2 regions of the Kitasatospora sp. NPDC058115 genome follow, and region 1 is predicted to be linked to the other one. Evidence: riboswitches for the same ligand, from Rfam matches in the RefSeq annotation. Region 1 holds a riboswitch; the other holds the start of a gene.

Region 1 (7,190 bases):
GTGTACTCGACGTCGACGGTCTCGCCGGGCTTGTGCGTCCAGATCTTGCTGACCAGAGCGGGGCCGTTCTCGATCGGGCTGCCGCCGAGCTTGGTGATGACGTCGCCGGGCTTGAGGCCCGCCTGGTCGGCGGCGCCGCCGGGGGTGACGGCCGGCTGGCCCTGGACGTCGCGGGTCTGGATCTGCGCGCCGTCGCCCTTGTAGTCGTCGTTGCGCAGGACGTCGAGCTTGGCGTAGACCGGCTTGCCGGTCTTGATCAGGGTGTCGGCCACCCACTTGGCCTGGTTGATCGGGATCGCGAAGCCCAGGCCGATGGAGCCGGCCCGGCCGTTGCTGGAGGTGTTGGACTGGATCGCCGAGTTGATGCCGATCACGCCGCCGCCGGAGTCCAGCAGCGGACCGCCCGAGTTGCCGGGGTTGATCGAGGCGTCGGTCTGCAGCGCGTTCATGTAGGAGGCCTGCGCGCCGGTCTCGTCGCCGGAGGCGACCGGGCGGTCCTTGGCGCTGATGATGCCGGTGGTGACGGTGGACTCCAGGCCGTACGGGGCACCGATGGCGATGGTGGAGTCGCCGACGTTGACCTTGTCGGAGTCGGCCAGCGGAAGCGGCGTCAGCTTGCCCTTGGGCGGGCTGTCGAGCTTGATGACGGCCACGTCGTAGCCCTCGGCGCGGCCCAGCACGGAGGCGTTGTAGGAGGAGCCGTCGGCGAACTTGACGGTCAGTTTGCCGCCCGCGGAGGCCGGGGCGACCACGTGGTTGTTGGTGAGGATGTGGCCCTCGGTATCGAAGACGAAGCCGGTACCGGTGCCGGACTCGCCGTTGCCCTGGGCCTTGATGGTGACGACGCTGGGCAGCGCCTTCTGGGCGATGCCGGCGACCGAGCCCGGGGCGGGCTCGTTCTTCTGGGTGTTGTTGGCCTGGACCGTGGTGGAGCTGCGGTCGTTCTTGGCGCTGACGGTGGAACCGTCGCGGTCCGCGACGGCCACGCCGACCGCGCCGCCGGCCACGCCGGCCACCAGGGCGACGGCCGCGACCAGGGCGATCAGGCCGCCGCGCTTCTTGCGCGGGCCGCCGGGGACGGGCGCGCCGGGGTACTCGCCCGGGTAGCCGAGCGGCCCGCCGGGACCGCCGGGCGCACCGGGCGCACCGGGGGCGCCGGGGGTGATGTCGTGCGGGGCGCCCCAGCCGCCGAGCGGCTGGCCGGCGCCGAACGGGTGGTGGTGCTGGCCGGTCGCGCCCGGGCCCTGCGGGGCGCCCGGCGCGGCGTACGGGTCGTGCGCGACGAGCGCCGGGGGCACCGGGGTGCCCGGGGCCGGGGTGGCGTACGGGTTGCCGCCGTACGGGGCGGCGGCCGGTGCGGCCGGGGCCGGGGCCGCGGGCGCGGCGGGCGGCAGGACCGGCGGCGGGGCGTCGAGGTAACCGGCCTCGGCGGCCGGGGCCGCGGGCTCGGGGGCGTCGGCCGGCTCCGGGGCCGGGAGCTTGCCGAACGCCAGCGTGGGCGTGAACCCGCCGGAGCCCCCCTCGGCCGGCTGGGACGGCTGGTCGGCCGCGGGCGTCGTTGCGGGGGCGGGACCGGCCGCAGGCTGCTGCGCCGGACCGTCAGAAGCGGAACCCGCCACCCCCTGGCCGACGGAGGGCTGCTCCCCCTGCGGCCCGGTGGACCCAACCTCGCGCTCGGTGCTCACGGACGACCTCCATAGCTGACAGGACCAACAACCATAGTTTTTCGCACACCCGATTCGATTGCCGTAAGGACCCTTCTGAAGAACTCATAAGAATCCTTAGCCGGTCCCGACGGCCGGCGCAGCGCCGCGCACGAACCCACCGCCTTGGCGTTCTCCCCCGCGCCGACTAGCCTGTCGCTCCGAACTGACACGCGGGAGCTTGGACCCACCAGGCTGAGAGTGCGCCGGTCGACCGTACGCCACGGACCCCGTGGACGGCCGTCGAGGGGGCGCAGACCGCCGGAACCTGTCCGGGTAATGCCGGCGTAGGGAGATATCGGCCATGCCGCCTGCTTCGCCATCCTCGTCCTCCGGCGCGCCCTCGTCCCCGGGCGTCCCCCCCTCCCGGGACGCCGCGGGCACCGCCCCCGGTTCCCCGGGCGGCGCCGCCGCGTCGGCCACCGCCGTCCTGGAGCCCCCGGCCCGGGCCGAGGCGCCGCTGGTGCTGGACACCGAACCGCCCCGCACGCTGGGCTTCCGCGACCACTTCGCGCTCTGGATGAACCTCGGCGTCTCGCTGATCGGCTTCACCACCGCCGCGACCGTGCTCGGCGCCAAGGGCAGCGAGCTGTCGCTGGCCGCCGCCGTCACCGCGATCGTGACCGGCACCGTGGTCGGCACCGCGATGCTCGGCGTGGCCGCGCTGATCGGCGCGCGCACCGGCGCACCCGCCATGGCGAACCTGCGCGGTCTGTTCGGCACCCGGCTGTCCTACGTGCCGACGGTGCTCAACATCGTCCAGTGCATCGGCTGGGGCGTCTACGAGCTGCTGACGATCGCGCTCGGCGCGCAGACCGTCACCGGCACCGAGGGCTACCGCTGGGCCTTCGTCGTGCTGGCCGGCGCGCTGACCACCGCGCTGACCATCTGGCCGCTCGGCGCGATCGCGGTGCTGCGCCGCTTCGTCGCGGCCGCGGTGGCCGTCGCGATGGTGTACTTCACCGTCCAGCTCGGCCGCAACGGCGTCCCGGACCCGGGCGCGGGCAACTGGCACGGCTTCCTGCCGGCGACGGACGCGATGATCGCGGTGTCGATCTCCTTCGTGCCGCTCGCCGCCGACTACACCCGGCACTCGCGCACCCCGCGCTCGGCGTTCTGGGGCAGCTTCTCCGGCTACACGGTGGCGCAGGTCTGGTGCTACGTGCTCGGGCTGATGGCGCTGCTGCAGGCGGACGGGGACCCGGAGCGGATCTTCGACTCCTTCCTGGGCGTCTGGGCCGGCTGGCTGTTCCTGCTGGTGCTGGTGCTGCGCGAGACCGACCAGTCCTTCGCCAACGTGTACTCGACCGCGATGTCGATCCACAACCTGCTGCCGAAGGCCGACCGCCGGGTGCTGACCGGCGCGACCGGCGTGCTGATCACCGTGCTCGCGCTGCAGATCACCGAGTTCACCGACTCGTACTACGCCTTCCTGGGGCTGATCGGCTCGGTCTTCGTCCCGATGTTCGCGGTGCTGGCGGTGGACTACTTCCTCGGCGCCGGGCGGCGCGGCTGGGACCTCTCCGCCGACGCGCCGTCCCGCTGGCTGATGCTGCTGCCGTGGGCGCTGGGCTTCGCCACCTACCAGCTGATCGCGCCGACCGCGGTGGCCGGCTGGTGGACGGACCTCTGGACGTCCGTGCAGGAGGCGCTGCACTTCACGCCGCAGGAGTGGACCTCGGCCTCACTGTTCGGCTTCCTGGTGCCGGCCCTGGCCACCTGGGCGCTCACCCCGCTCACCCGGGGCCGGGCCGCCGCCGCGCGCTGACGCCCGCCGGGCCACCGGCACGGAGGCGAAGACGGCCCCCCGGGTTGGGGCGGTCTTCGCCTCCTCGCCATGTCCGCGGCCTATCGTGTAGGGCGTGACCAGCCCCGATGTCTCGCCCACGACGACCCGCACCACGCCGCCCGTCCAGGTGATCGCCCACCGCGGTTCCTCGTTCGCCCTGCCCGAGCACACCCTCGCCGCCTACCGCCGGGCGCTCGACGAGGGGGCGGACGCCCTGGAGTGCGACGTGCGGGTGACCGCCGACGGGCACCTGGTCTGCGTGCACGACCGGCGGATCGGGCGGGTCTCGGACGGCCGGGGCACGGTCTCCGCGATGACGCTGGCGGAGCTGGAGGCGCACGACTTCGGCGCCTGGAAGACCGGCCGGCCGAGCGAGGACCCGGAGCTGCGCGGGGTGCTGCGGCTGGAGAGCCTGCTGGAACTGGTCGTGGACCGCGGGCGGCCGGTGGACCTCGCGATCGAGACCAAGCACCCGGTGCGGTTCCGCGGCCGGGTGGAGTCCGAGCTGCTGCGGATGCTGGACCGGTTCGGGATCGGCGGCGCGCACGGCGGCGTGGCCGGCACCGGTGCGGAACGCGGTGGCGCGCACGGCGTGAACGCCCGGATCATGAGCTTCTCCTCCGTCGCGCTGGCCCGGGTGGCGGCGGCCGCGCCGCAGTACCCGCGGGTGTTCCTGTTCGAGCGCGGTCTGGTGCTGCGCGGGCGGCTTCGCCCGGGCGCGCCGCTGCCGGGCGGGGCGCGGATCGCCGGGCCGGGGATCGAGCTGGTGCGGGCCAGGCCGGGGCTGGTGACCAGGCTGCGCGAGCTGGGCCACCAGGTGCACGTGTGGACCGTCGACGAGCCGGCCGACGTCGAGCTCTGCCTGGAGCTCGGAGTGTCGGCGATCATCACCAACCGCCCGGCGGAGGTGCTGGCCCAGCTCGGCCGCTGACCCCGGCCGCCCCGGCGCGCGGGGCCGGGACGTGGTGAACCGTTCAACCACCGTCGGCCGTTGATCGTCTTGGTAGGGACTCAAACCTTTCGGCGACGATTTCTGCCGCAATTCATACAGTTTCACGACGGAGGGTGAGCACCGAATCACCTGTCGCGCACCGACGGTGGACGGGCCTGAAATGTCCGCGCGGGATCGCCGCGCGGTCGTTTCCGACGTATTGCCAAGGGGCATCCATCCCTCGGCATACGCTGAAGGAGGTCCGGGGGTGGCGTTGATGGTGGCGCGTGAAGTGCCGACTTCATCGACCATGGCAGTGCCGCACGGCCCAGCGAGTGTCGGGGTCGCGCGGCGCCGACTGCGTCGAGATCTGGGAGACCGCGAGATACCGGAACCGGTCATTGATGATGCCGTTCTGATCCTTTCCGAACTTTTGAGCAACGCCTGTCGTTACGCCCGGCCACTCGGGCCGATGCCCGCGCTCGGCCGGGGCGCCCGCGCCGGGGCCGTCCAGCCGCTGCTGGTCGGCGGCCCGGCGCAGACCGGCCGGACGGGCGGGCCGCCCGCCGCACCGGGCGACGGCGGCGAGGACACCGGCGGTGTCCTGGTCCGCTGGCAGATGCACGCCGACGGCGTGCTCACCCTGGAGGTCACCGACGGCGGGGCGCAGACCCGGCCGTCGCCGTCCAGCCCCTCGCTGACCTCGCACGGCGGCCGCGGGCTGAGCATCGTGGACCAGCTGGCGAGCGACTGGGGCGTGCGCGACGCCCCCGGCGAGGTGACCGTCTGGGCGGCCCTGCCGGCCCGGGCCCGGCACGCCCGGCGCACCGGCGGCGGGCACCACGACGGCGGGCGCCACGACGGCGGGCATCCCGGCCACGGCGGTGGACACCACGGCCACGACGGCGGGCACGCCGGCGGCTGAGCGGCCGCGCGGCGCGGCGCCCCGGCAGCGGGCCCGGCGGGCCCGTCCGCGCCCCGGCGCACGCCCACGCGCCCGGGGAACGTCAGTAGGCTGACGGGAGCACCACACCACCGTTCCCGGGAGAGCCGCACCATGGGCAAGAAGGCCGCCAAGAAGGCGCCGCAGCGCAGCCAGTCCACCCCCGCCGCCACGGGCGAGATCCCCGTGGTCGGGGCCCGTGAGAACTGCCCCTGCGGCTCGGGCCGCCGCTACAAGGCCTGCCACGGCCGCGAGGCCTCGCACGCCGTCCAGGAGCTGGTGCACCGCCCGTTCGAGGGCCTGCCGGGCGAGGCGGACTGGGTCGCGCTGCGCGAGCTGGTGCCCGCCGCCACCGTGCCGCTGACGCTGGCCGCCGGGGTGGCCGGGACCGCCGAGGGCGAGGTGCCGTCGGTCACCCTGGCCACCGTGCTGCCGCTGGCCTGGCCCGCGCTGCGCCGCCAGGACGGCTCGATCCTGCTCGGCCTGCAGACCCAGTCGTCCTCCGGCGACCTGAGCCGCGACCTCGCGGACGCCCTGGAGCTGGCCCTGGCCACCGCCCCGGGCACCCCGGTGCCGGCCCGCCGGACCGTGCCGGGCGGCCGCCGTCTGCAGGACCTGCTGGACGGCACCGCCGCCTTCGAGCCGGCCGTGCACACCGGCTTCGAGTTCTGGCTGGAGGACGCCGAGACCGCCACCGGCGAGGTGGCCGCCTCGCTGGAGCGCGCCAACGCCTCCGCGATCCCCACCGAGAAGCTCGCCGGCGTCGACGCCGCCTACTGGTGCGGCACCCCGGACAAGAACCACCTGCGCTGGGTGATGACGGTGCCGGAGGAGAAGCTGCTGGACGCGCTGGCCCGGCTGACCGCCGCCGAGGAGTCCTCGCTCGGCCCGGACACCCGCCTGGTGGGCTCGTTCCGGGCGCACGGCCTGACCGTTCCGGTCTGGGACCTGCCGCTCGCGATGACCGCGGCCGACTGCGAGAAGCCGGCCGCGGAGTTCGCCGAGCGGCTCGCCACGACGCTCGCCGACCCGGCCCCGCTCACCGCCGACGAGCGACGGGCCCGCGCCAACCTGGTGAACCGTCAGGTCACCCTGAACTAAAGGCGGGACGCAACGCCGGGGCGCGCCCGGCGGATCGGCGTGATACGCGTCACATTGGCGCCCGCGACCCGCAATTTCCGGGCTGCGAGGGCGTCTTGGAAATTGGCGCGGGCGCGGATCCTTGTTACTGTCTAAAGAGTCCGGTCGCTGGTGCATCCCCCGTCGCCAGCGGCCGGATCTTTTGTTTTCCGAACGCCCCACGCCGGGGCCGGTCGGCCGTGCCCGATCAGTACGCGGACGACGGATCGTCAGTACGCCGAGCGGCCGCTGTCCAGCTGGACCGCCGCCGCCACCAGCTCTCCCAGCAGTGGCTCGACCTGCGGCAGCCAGACACCGCCGTCGGCCCCCTGGCGGGGCGGCAGCACCCAGCGCACCCGGTCGCCGTCCCCGCCGCCGGGCGGCAGCGGCAGGAAGCCGCCGCTCCCGTGGTAGCGCAACGATCCGGGCACCCAGGGGAGTTGGACGAGCACCTCGCCGAGCGCGTCGAGCGACCAGGGGGCGACCAGCATCGCGTACCGGTCGGGCATCGCCAGGACCGGTCCGAGCCGCAGCCGCAGGGCGGCCAGGTAGGCGAGCGCGCGGGCGCCGGCCGCCGCGGGGAGGCTGACCGCGCACACCGTGCGGCCGGTCGCGGTCAGCACCGGGGCGTCCGGGCAGCGCCGCTCCCACCACCAGCGCACCATCCGGGCGTCGGTGGTGGCCGCGAGCAGCGGCGGGTCGTGC
Region 2 (7,190 bases), on a different contig from region 1:
GGTCGGGCGGGACCAGCTCACCCGGGCCAACGCCCACCTGGTGACAGTGGACGCCCTCACCCTGATCGGCGGGCGCAGCGCGGGCGGCTTCCTGGTGGCGCTGTTGTCCGCCCCGACCGCGATCGTGGTCGACGCGGCCGGCTACCTGGGATCGGCGATCCTCCTGCTGCGCATCCGCCGGCCGGAGCCGCAGCTGCGGCACCGGCGCGACACCCGCCTCGGCGGCGAGATCCGGGAGGGCCTGCGCTTCGTGTTCGGCCACCCGACCCTCCGGGCCGTCGCGCTCGCCGGAGCCTGCACCAACCTGTCCATCCAGCTCTGCCAGACCATGCTGCCGGTGCTGTTCGCCCGTGAACTCGGCCTCTCCGACGGCATCATCGGCCTGTTCTTCGCGGCCGGTGGCGTCGGGGTGTTCATCGGTTCGCAGTCGGCCCGCCGGCTGGCTCACCGGCTCGGCGCGGGTCGGGTGCTGTGGCTGATGGGCCTGGCCGTCGCGCCGCTCGGCGGCCTGCTGGCGCTGGCCGATCGCGGCCCGGCCCTCTGGCTCGCCGCGGCGGCCTGGCTGATCACCACCTGCAAGGTCGGCATCGACAACGTGATCACGGTCAGCTTCCGCCAGAGCGTGACACCGGACCACCTGCTCGGCCGGATGAACGCCACCATGCGGGTCGTCCTGACCGGCTCGCTCGCCGTCGGCGCCGCCCTGGCCGGCCTGCTGGGCGAACTCGCCTCGGTGCGAACCGCCCTGTGGGTCGGCGCGGCCGGGCTGGCCACGGTCTGGGTACCGGTCTTCTTCTCACCGCTGCGCACCCGGCGCGAACTGTCCGGTCCCGGCGCCCTGCGGTGAAGGGGTGACCACGGCGAAGCGCCGCCCCGAGAAGCGACAGCTCTCGGGGCGGCGCCCGGGCGCGGTGTGTCAGTCGGCCAGGGGGAGGTAGACCTTGTTGCCCTGGGCGGCGAACTCGGCGGACTTCTCGGCCATGCCCGCGAGGGCCTCGGCGTCGTAGCCGGACTCGACGGCGGTGGCACCGTCGCCGTGCTCGTCGCGGATCTTCTGGGAGATCTTCATCGAGCAGAACTTCGGGCCGCACATCGAACAGAAGTGGGCGGTCTTGGCGGGCTCGGCGGGGAGGGTCTCGTCGTGGAAGGCGCGGGCCGTCTCCGGGTCGAGGGCCAGGTTGAACTGGTCCTCCCAGCGGAACTCGAAGCGGGCGTCGGAGAGGGCGTCGTCCCAGGCCTGGGCGCCGGGGTGGCCCTTGGCGAGGTCGGCGGCGTGGGCGGCGATCTTGTAGGTGATGACGCCGGTCTTCACGTCGTCCCGGTTGGGCAGGCCCAGGTGCTCCTTCGGGGTGACGTAGCAGAGCATCGCGGTGCCCCACCAGGCGATCATCGCGGCGCCGATGCCCGAGGTGATGTGGTCGTAGCCGGGCGCGACGTCGGTGGTGAGCGGGCCCAGGGTGTAGAAGGGGGCCTCGTCGCAGATCTCCTTCTGGAGATCCATGTTCTCCTTGATCTTGTGCATCGGGACGTGGCCCGGGCCCTCGATCATCACCTGGACGTCCTTGGCGCGGGCGATCCGGCCCAGCTCGCCCAGGGTCTGCAGCTCGGCGAACTGCGCCTCGTCGTTGGCGTCGGCGATCGAGCCGGGGCGCAGGCCGTCACCGAGGGAGAAGGTGACGTCGTAGCGCGCGAGGATGTCGCAGAGCTCCTCGAAGTTGGTGTAGAGGAAGTTCTCCCGGTGGTGCGCCAGGCACCAGGCGGCCATGATCGAGCCGCCGCGCGAGACGATGCCGGTCTTGCGGCGGGCGGTCAGCGGCACGTAGCGCAGCAGCACGCCGGCGTGCACGGTCATGTAGTCGACGCCCTGCTCGCACTGCTCGATGACGGTGTCGCGGTAGACGTCCCAGCTCAGCTCCTCGGCCCTGCCGTCGACCTTCTCCAGCGCCTGGTAGAGCGGCACGGTGCCGATCGGCACGGGGGAGTTGCGCAGGATCCACTCGCGGGTGGTGTGGATGTTGCGGCCGGTGGAGAGGTCCATGACGGTGTCGGCGCCCCAGCGGGTGGCCCAGGTCATCTTCTCCACCTCCTCCTCGATCGAGGAGGTCACGGCGGAGTTGCCGATGTTGGCGTTGATCTTCACCAGGAAGTTGGTGCCGATGATCGCCGGCTCGACCTCGGGGTGGTTCACGTTGACCGGGATGACGGCGCGGCCGCGGGCGACCTCGGCGCGGACGAACTCCGGCTCCAGGCCCTCGCGCAGGGCCACGAACTCCATCTCGGGGGTGACGATGCCGCGCTTGGCGTACCCGAGCTGGGTGACCGCGGCGCCGTCGCGGCCGCGCAGCGGGCGGCGCGGGCGGCCGGGGAAGACGGCGTCGAGGTTGCGCAGGTCGCCGCCGCGCGGCGCGGTGTGCCGGATGCCGTCGTCCTCGGGGCGGGACTCGCGGCCGTCGTACTCCTCGACGTCGCCGCGCTGGCGGATCCAGGCGTCGCGCAGGGCCGGCAGGCCGCGCCGCACGTCGGCGCGGTACTCCGGGTCGGTGTACGGCCCGGAGGTGTCGTACAGCGGGACGGTCCTGCCGTTGGTGAGCACGACCTCGCGGTACGGGACGCGCAGATCGGGGCGGGACCCCTCGCGGTGGGCCTTGCGCCAGGCCGGGGTGGGGTAGCCGGTGCCCGCGCTGGTGACGGCGGCCCCGGAGCCGGACGGGGTCCGGGCAGACTGCGGCTGTGCATCGAAGGTGGTCATCGGACCTCAAACTCCCTACGCCGGCATTACCCGGTCAGGTTCCTGCGGTCGACGCAGCCGCCGGTCCGTCCCTCGACGTCCCGTTCAGCGCCCTCTCAGCCCGGTGCTCCGAGCTCCCGCGTCCGCAGGCGGTGTTGCCCGCGCATGACGTCCAACACCGTAGCGAGCCGATCGCCGGAGGTCCAGAGCGGGTCCGGGAGGAGGAACCGCGAGGTCCGGACGGTGAACGGGGGGCGCGAAGGCGCCGCGGCGGGCAGACTGGCCCCGTAGCTGACGAGGCGAGGAGGCCGGCGTGGTCGGGAGCACGGGGCGGGTCACCGGGGCGGTTGGCGCGGGGCTGGTCGGCGAGGTGATGGTGCACGTGCCGGAGCGTCAGGGCACCGAGGCGTTCCTCGCCTACCTGGCCGTGCCGGGCGAGCGGCTGACGGTCGGGACGCCGGTGGTGGTGATCGAGTACCAGCCGCCGAGGACGGTCTATGTCGCGCCGATCGGGCCGTGACGCTCCGATGACCCTCTGGTGACGAGCTTGTGACGGTGCGTCATGTCACTTCCCTTTCCCCGGGCCCCGGCCCGGGCGGACAATCCGAATCGGCGCATCTCCTGCGCCCGAAGGGGGAGTTGAACCATGGGATACGTCATCGCCGGGGCAGCCGCCGCGGCACTGATCATCGGGGTCACGCTCTTCAAACTCATGTGGCGGGTGGCCGAGCCGAACGAGGCACTGATCATCTCCGGCTCCCGGCACCGCACCGAGGGGGTCGGCGACGGCCTGGGTTTCCGGATCGTCACCGGGCGCGGCACCCTCGTCACCCCGGGCCTGCAGGGGGTCCGGCGGCTCTCGCTGGACCTCAACGAGGCCGAGCTGAACGTCGAGTGCGTCACCACGCAGGGCATCCCGGTGCGGGTGAAGGGCGTGGTGATCTTCAAGGTCGGCGACGACGACGTGTCGATCGCCAACGCCGCCCGCCGCTTCCTGGACCAGCAGAAGCTGATCAGCCAGCGCGTCCACAACGTCTTCGCCGGCCACCTGCGCTCGATCGTCGGCGGGCTCACCGTCGAGGACATGATCCGCGACCGCGAGCGGCTCACCGGTGAGACCCGGGCCGCCTCGGGGCTGGAGATGGAGAAGCTCGGGCTGATCATCGACACCCTGCAGATCCAGGAGATCATCGACCCGACCGGCTACATCAAGAACCTCGCCATCCCGCACGCCGCCGCCGTCCAGCGCGACGCCCGGATCGCCCAGGCCGAGGCGGACCGGCTGGCCACCGAGGCCGAACAGGAGGCCGCCGCCCGCAAGGCCGAGGCGACCCGCAACAGCGAGATCCAGCAGTCCTCGTACCAGGCCGAGAAGGACACCGCCAACGCCCGCGCCCGGCAGGCCGGTCCGCTCGCCGACGCCGCCGCCCGGCAGGAGGTGGTGGTCCAGGAGACCCGGGTCGCCGAGCTGGAGGCACGGCGCAAGGAGCAGCAGCTCCAGATCGACGTGCGCAAGCCCGCCGACGCCCGGGCGTACGACACCCGCACCACCGCCGAGGCGGCCCGTGACGCCCGGATCTCGGCCGCGCAGGCACAGGCGCGGGAGACCGAGCTGGAGGCGGCCGCCGAGGCCAGCCGGGTGCGGGTCGCGGCCGAGGCGGACGCCGAGGCCACCCGGGTGCGCGGTCTGGCGCAGGCCGAGGCCACCACGGCGACCGGGCAGGCGGAGGCGTCCGCGGCCGAGGCGCGCGGTCTGGCCGACGCCGCGGCGGCGCGGGCGATCGGGCTGGCCCGGGCCGAGGGCATCAAGGCCCGCGCCGACGCCCTGGCCGAGAACCAGGACGCGGTGGTGGCCCAGGAGTTGGCCGAGCAGTGGCCGCAGATCGTGCGGGCCGCGGCGGAGTCCTTCGGCAACGTCGAGCACATGGTGCTGCTCAACGGGGCCGACGGGATGGGCGAGTTGTTCGCCAAGGCGCTCGCGATGGGCGGCACCGGGCTCGGGCTGGCGCGCCAGCTGCTGTCCACCGTCGGCCCGGACGGCGCCGCCGCCCCGGCCACGGCCGCCCCGGTACCCGTGGAGACGGTCCCGGTGGACGCCGTGCCCGTGGACGCCGTACCGGTGACCCCGGCGCGCGAGCAGCGCTGATCCGTCTGGGTAGACCGGCCGGGCCCGCCTGAGTACCCGTACTCAGGCGGGCCCGGCCGGGCGCACCGGACCATGGGGACATGCATCCAGCAGCCACCGCGCGGATCGGCATCACCGCCGTCGGAGCCCGCCTGCCCGCCCGCCGTCTGACCTCCCAGCAGCTCCAGGACGAGATCACCGCCGGCGGCCGGCTGCGCCTGCCGGAGCGGACCTTCGAGAAGGCCACCGGCATCGTCACCCGGCACTTCGCCGCCGAGGGCGAGTACGCCTCCACGCTCGCCGTCGGCGCCGCCCGGCGCGCCCTGGACGCCCGCGGGCTGCACCCGCTCGACCTCGACCTGCTGCTCTTCGCCTCCGCCACCCGGGACGTCGCCGAGCCCGCGACCGCCCATCTCGTGCAGGCCGAACTCGGCTCCCGCGCCCACGCGTTCGACGTCAGCAACGCCTGCAACAGCTTCCTCAACGGGATCGACCTGGCCCGCGCGATGATCCTGGCCGGCCGGGCCCGGCGGGCCCTGGTGGTCACCGGGGAGACGCCCAGCCGGGCGATGCGCCGCGACCCGGCCGGCGCCGGGCAGTTCCGCGAGGGCTTCGCCGGCTACACCTTCGGCGACGCGGGCGCGGCGGTGGTCGTGGAGGCCGTGGAGCGCGGCGGCATCCTGGACGTGGAGACCGAGACCGCCTCCGAGCACTGGGCGACCGGCGGCATCCCGGGCGGCGGCTCACGCCATCCGCGCGGTGACGAGTACAGCTACTTCCGGGGCGGAGGAACGGAGTTGCGCGGCGTCTTCGAGAAGATCGGCCCGGACATCCTGGCCCGGGTGGCGGCCCGCACCGGCTTCGGCTGGGACGACTACGCCAAGGTGCTGGTGCACCAGGTGACCGTGCCCTACCTGGAGCGGTTCGTCGAGGCCACCGGGGTCCCGGAGGAGAAGCTGGTGGTCACCGTGCCCGAGCTGGGCAATGTCGCCAGTGCCACGATAGGTGTCCAACTCGAACGGATACAGGGCTCGTTGACCCCGGGCGACAAGGTACTGATGGTCGGCCTCGGCGGCGGCGTCAGCCTGATGACGATGGTCTGGGAGGCGTCGTGACCGAGCTGTGGGTGATCGTGCCCGCCTACCAGGAGGAGGCCCGGATCGTCGGCGCCCTGGACGCCCTCGCCGCCCAGCGGGACCGGGACTTCACCCTGCTGGTCGCCGACAACGGCTCCACCGACGGCACCGTGGCGGCCGTCCGCGCCTTCGCCGCCCGGGCACCGTTCCCGGTCGAGGTGCTGGTCGAGCCGGAGAAGGGCGTCGGCTCCGCCGTCGACACCGCGTTCCGGCACGCCATCGCGCACGGCGCCACCCTGCTCGCCCGCACCGACGCCGACTGCCTGCCCGAACCCGGCTGGACCGCCGCCGCGAGGGCGGCGCTGCTCGACTGCGGCGGACTGGTCTGCGGCCGGGTCACCGCCCGCCGGGACGAGCACGGGCCCGCCGGGCGCGCCGTCTTCCTGGTGCTGGTCGCACTCGGCGCGTTCTTCGGCCGGATCCGGCCCGCGCACCGGCGCCGGCACGGCTACCTCACCCCGTACCGGATGCACGCGGGCAACAACATGGCGATCACCGCCGAGCTGTACCGGGCGGTCGGCGGCATGCCGCGCCGCCCCTCGCCGACCGACCGGACGTTCATCAACCGGATCCGCCGGCACACCACCGCGATCGTGCACCGCCGCGACATGGTGGTGCAGAACTCCACCCGGCGGATCCGGGCGTACGGAGTGGTCGGCACCGCCCGCTGGTACCTGGAGCGCGGCGCCGGCGCCCGAGCCGTCGACGTCCGCTGACCGCGCCGCGCCGCCACCCCGCCGCACCCGCCGCACCCGCCGCCCCGATCCGCCGCAACCCGAGGACACCCCCGTGCTCGACCGGCTCGCCCACGCCCTGCGCACCGTCCACCCCGACCGCCCCGCCGTGCTGCACCGCACCCGGGCCGGCACCACCCGGGTCCGCATCCGCCGCGGCGAACTCGCCGCCCTCGCCGACACCTACGCCGTCGCCCTGCGCGCCCGCGGCCTGCACGACGGCGCCACCCTCGGCGTCGCCCTCCGCCCCGGGCCGCGCGCCCTCGCCGTCCTGATCGCCGCCCACCGGCTCGGCCTGCGCACCGCCGTCCTCGACCCGACCGCCGGCCCCGACGTGCTCGCCGCCCGGCTCGCGCTGGCCCGGCCCGACCTGGTGCTCGCCGACGCCGCCGCCCAGGCGGTGGCAGGCTGGGCCCGCCCGCTCGCCCGCCGCGCCGACCTCGCGCTGCCCCCGCTCGCCGCGCTCG

Evidence for each region. A riboswitch is a leader RNA that binds a small molecule or an ion and turns the genes downstream of it on or off. The one in region 1 is predicted to bind thiamine pyrophosphate.
Region 2: linked by a shared signal. The riboswitch ahead of thiC (phosphomethylpyrimidine synthase ThiC) and the one ahead of ACFVVL_RS29815 (purine-cytosine permease family protein) in region 1 are both predicted to bind thiamine pyrophosphate.

Annotation. Positions count from the first base shown of each region.
Region 1 covers NZ_JBHVTL010000033.1:25,872-33,061, forward strand. The annotation lists gene ACFVVL_RS29810 (trypsin-like peptidase domain-containing protein) at 1-1,685, opposite strand, end outside; TPP riboswitch at 1,867-2,015, shown strand; gene ACFVVL_RS29815 (purine-cytosine permease family protein) at 2,008-3,471, shown strand; gene ACFVVL_RS29820 (glycerophosphodiester phosphodiesterase family protein) at 3,566-4,423, shown strand; gene ACFVVL_RS29825 (ATP-binding protein) at 4,692-5,348, shown strand; gene ACFVVL_RS29830 (DUF5926 family protein) at 5,481-6,467, shown strand; gene ACFVVL_RS29835 (bifunctional DNA primase/polymerase) at 6,716-7,190, opposite strand, start outside.
Region 2 covers NZ_JBHVTL010000017.1:154,021-161,210, reverse strand. The annotation lists gene ACFVVL_RS19825 (MFS transporter) at 1-847, shown strand, start outside; gene thiC (phosphomethylpyrimidine synthase ThiC) at 917-2,749, opposite strand; TPP riboswitch at 2,745-2,879, opposite strand; gene ACFVVL_RS19815 (hypothetical protein) at 3,042-3,248, shown strand; gene ACFVVL_RS19810 (SPFH domain-containing protein) at 3,375-4,874, shown strand; gene ACFVVL_RS19805 (3-oxoacyl-ACP synthase III family protein) at 4,955-5,968, shown strand; gene ACFVVL_RS19800 (glycosyltransferase) at 5,965-6,705, shown strand; gene ACFVVL_RS19795 (class I adenylate-forming enzyme family protein) at 6,779-7,190, shown strand, end outside.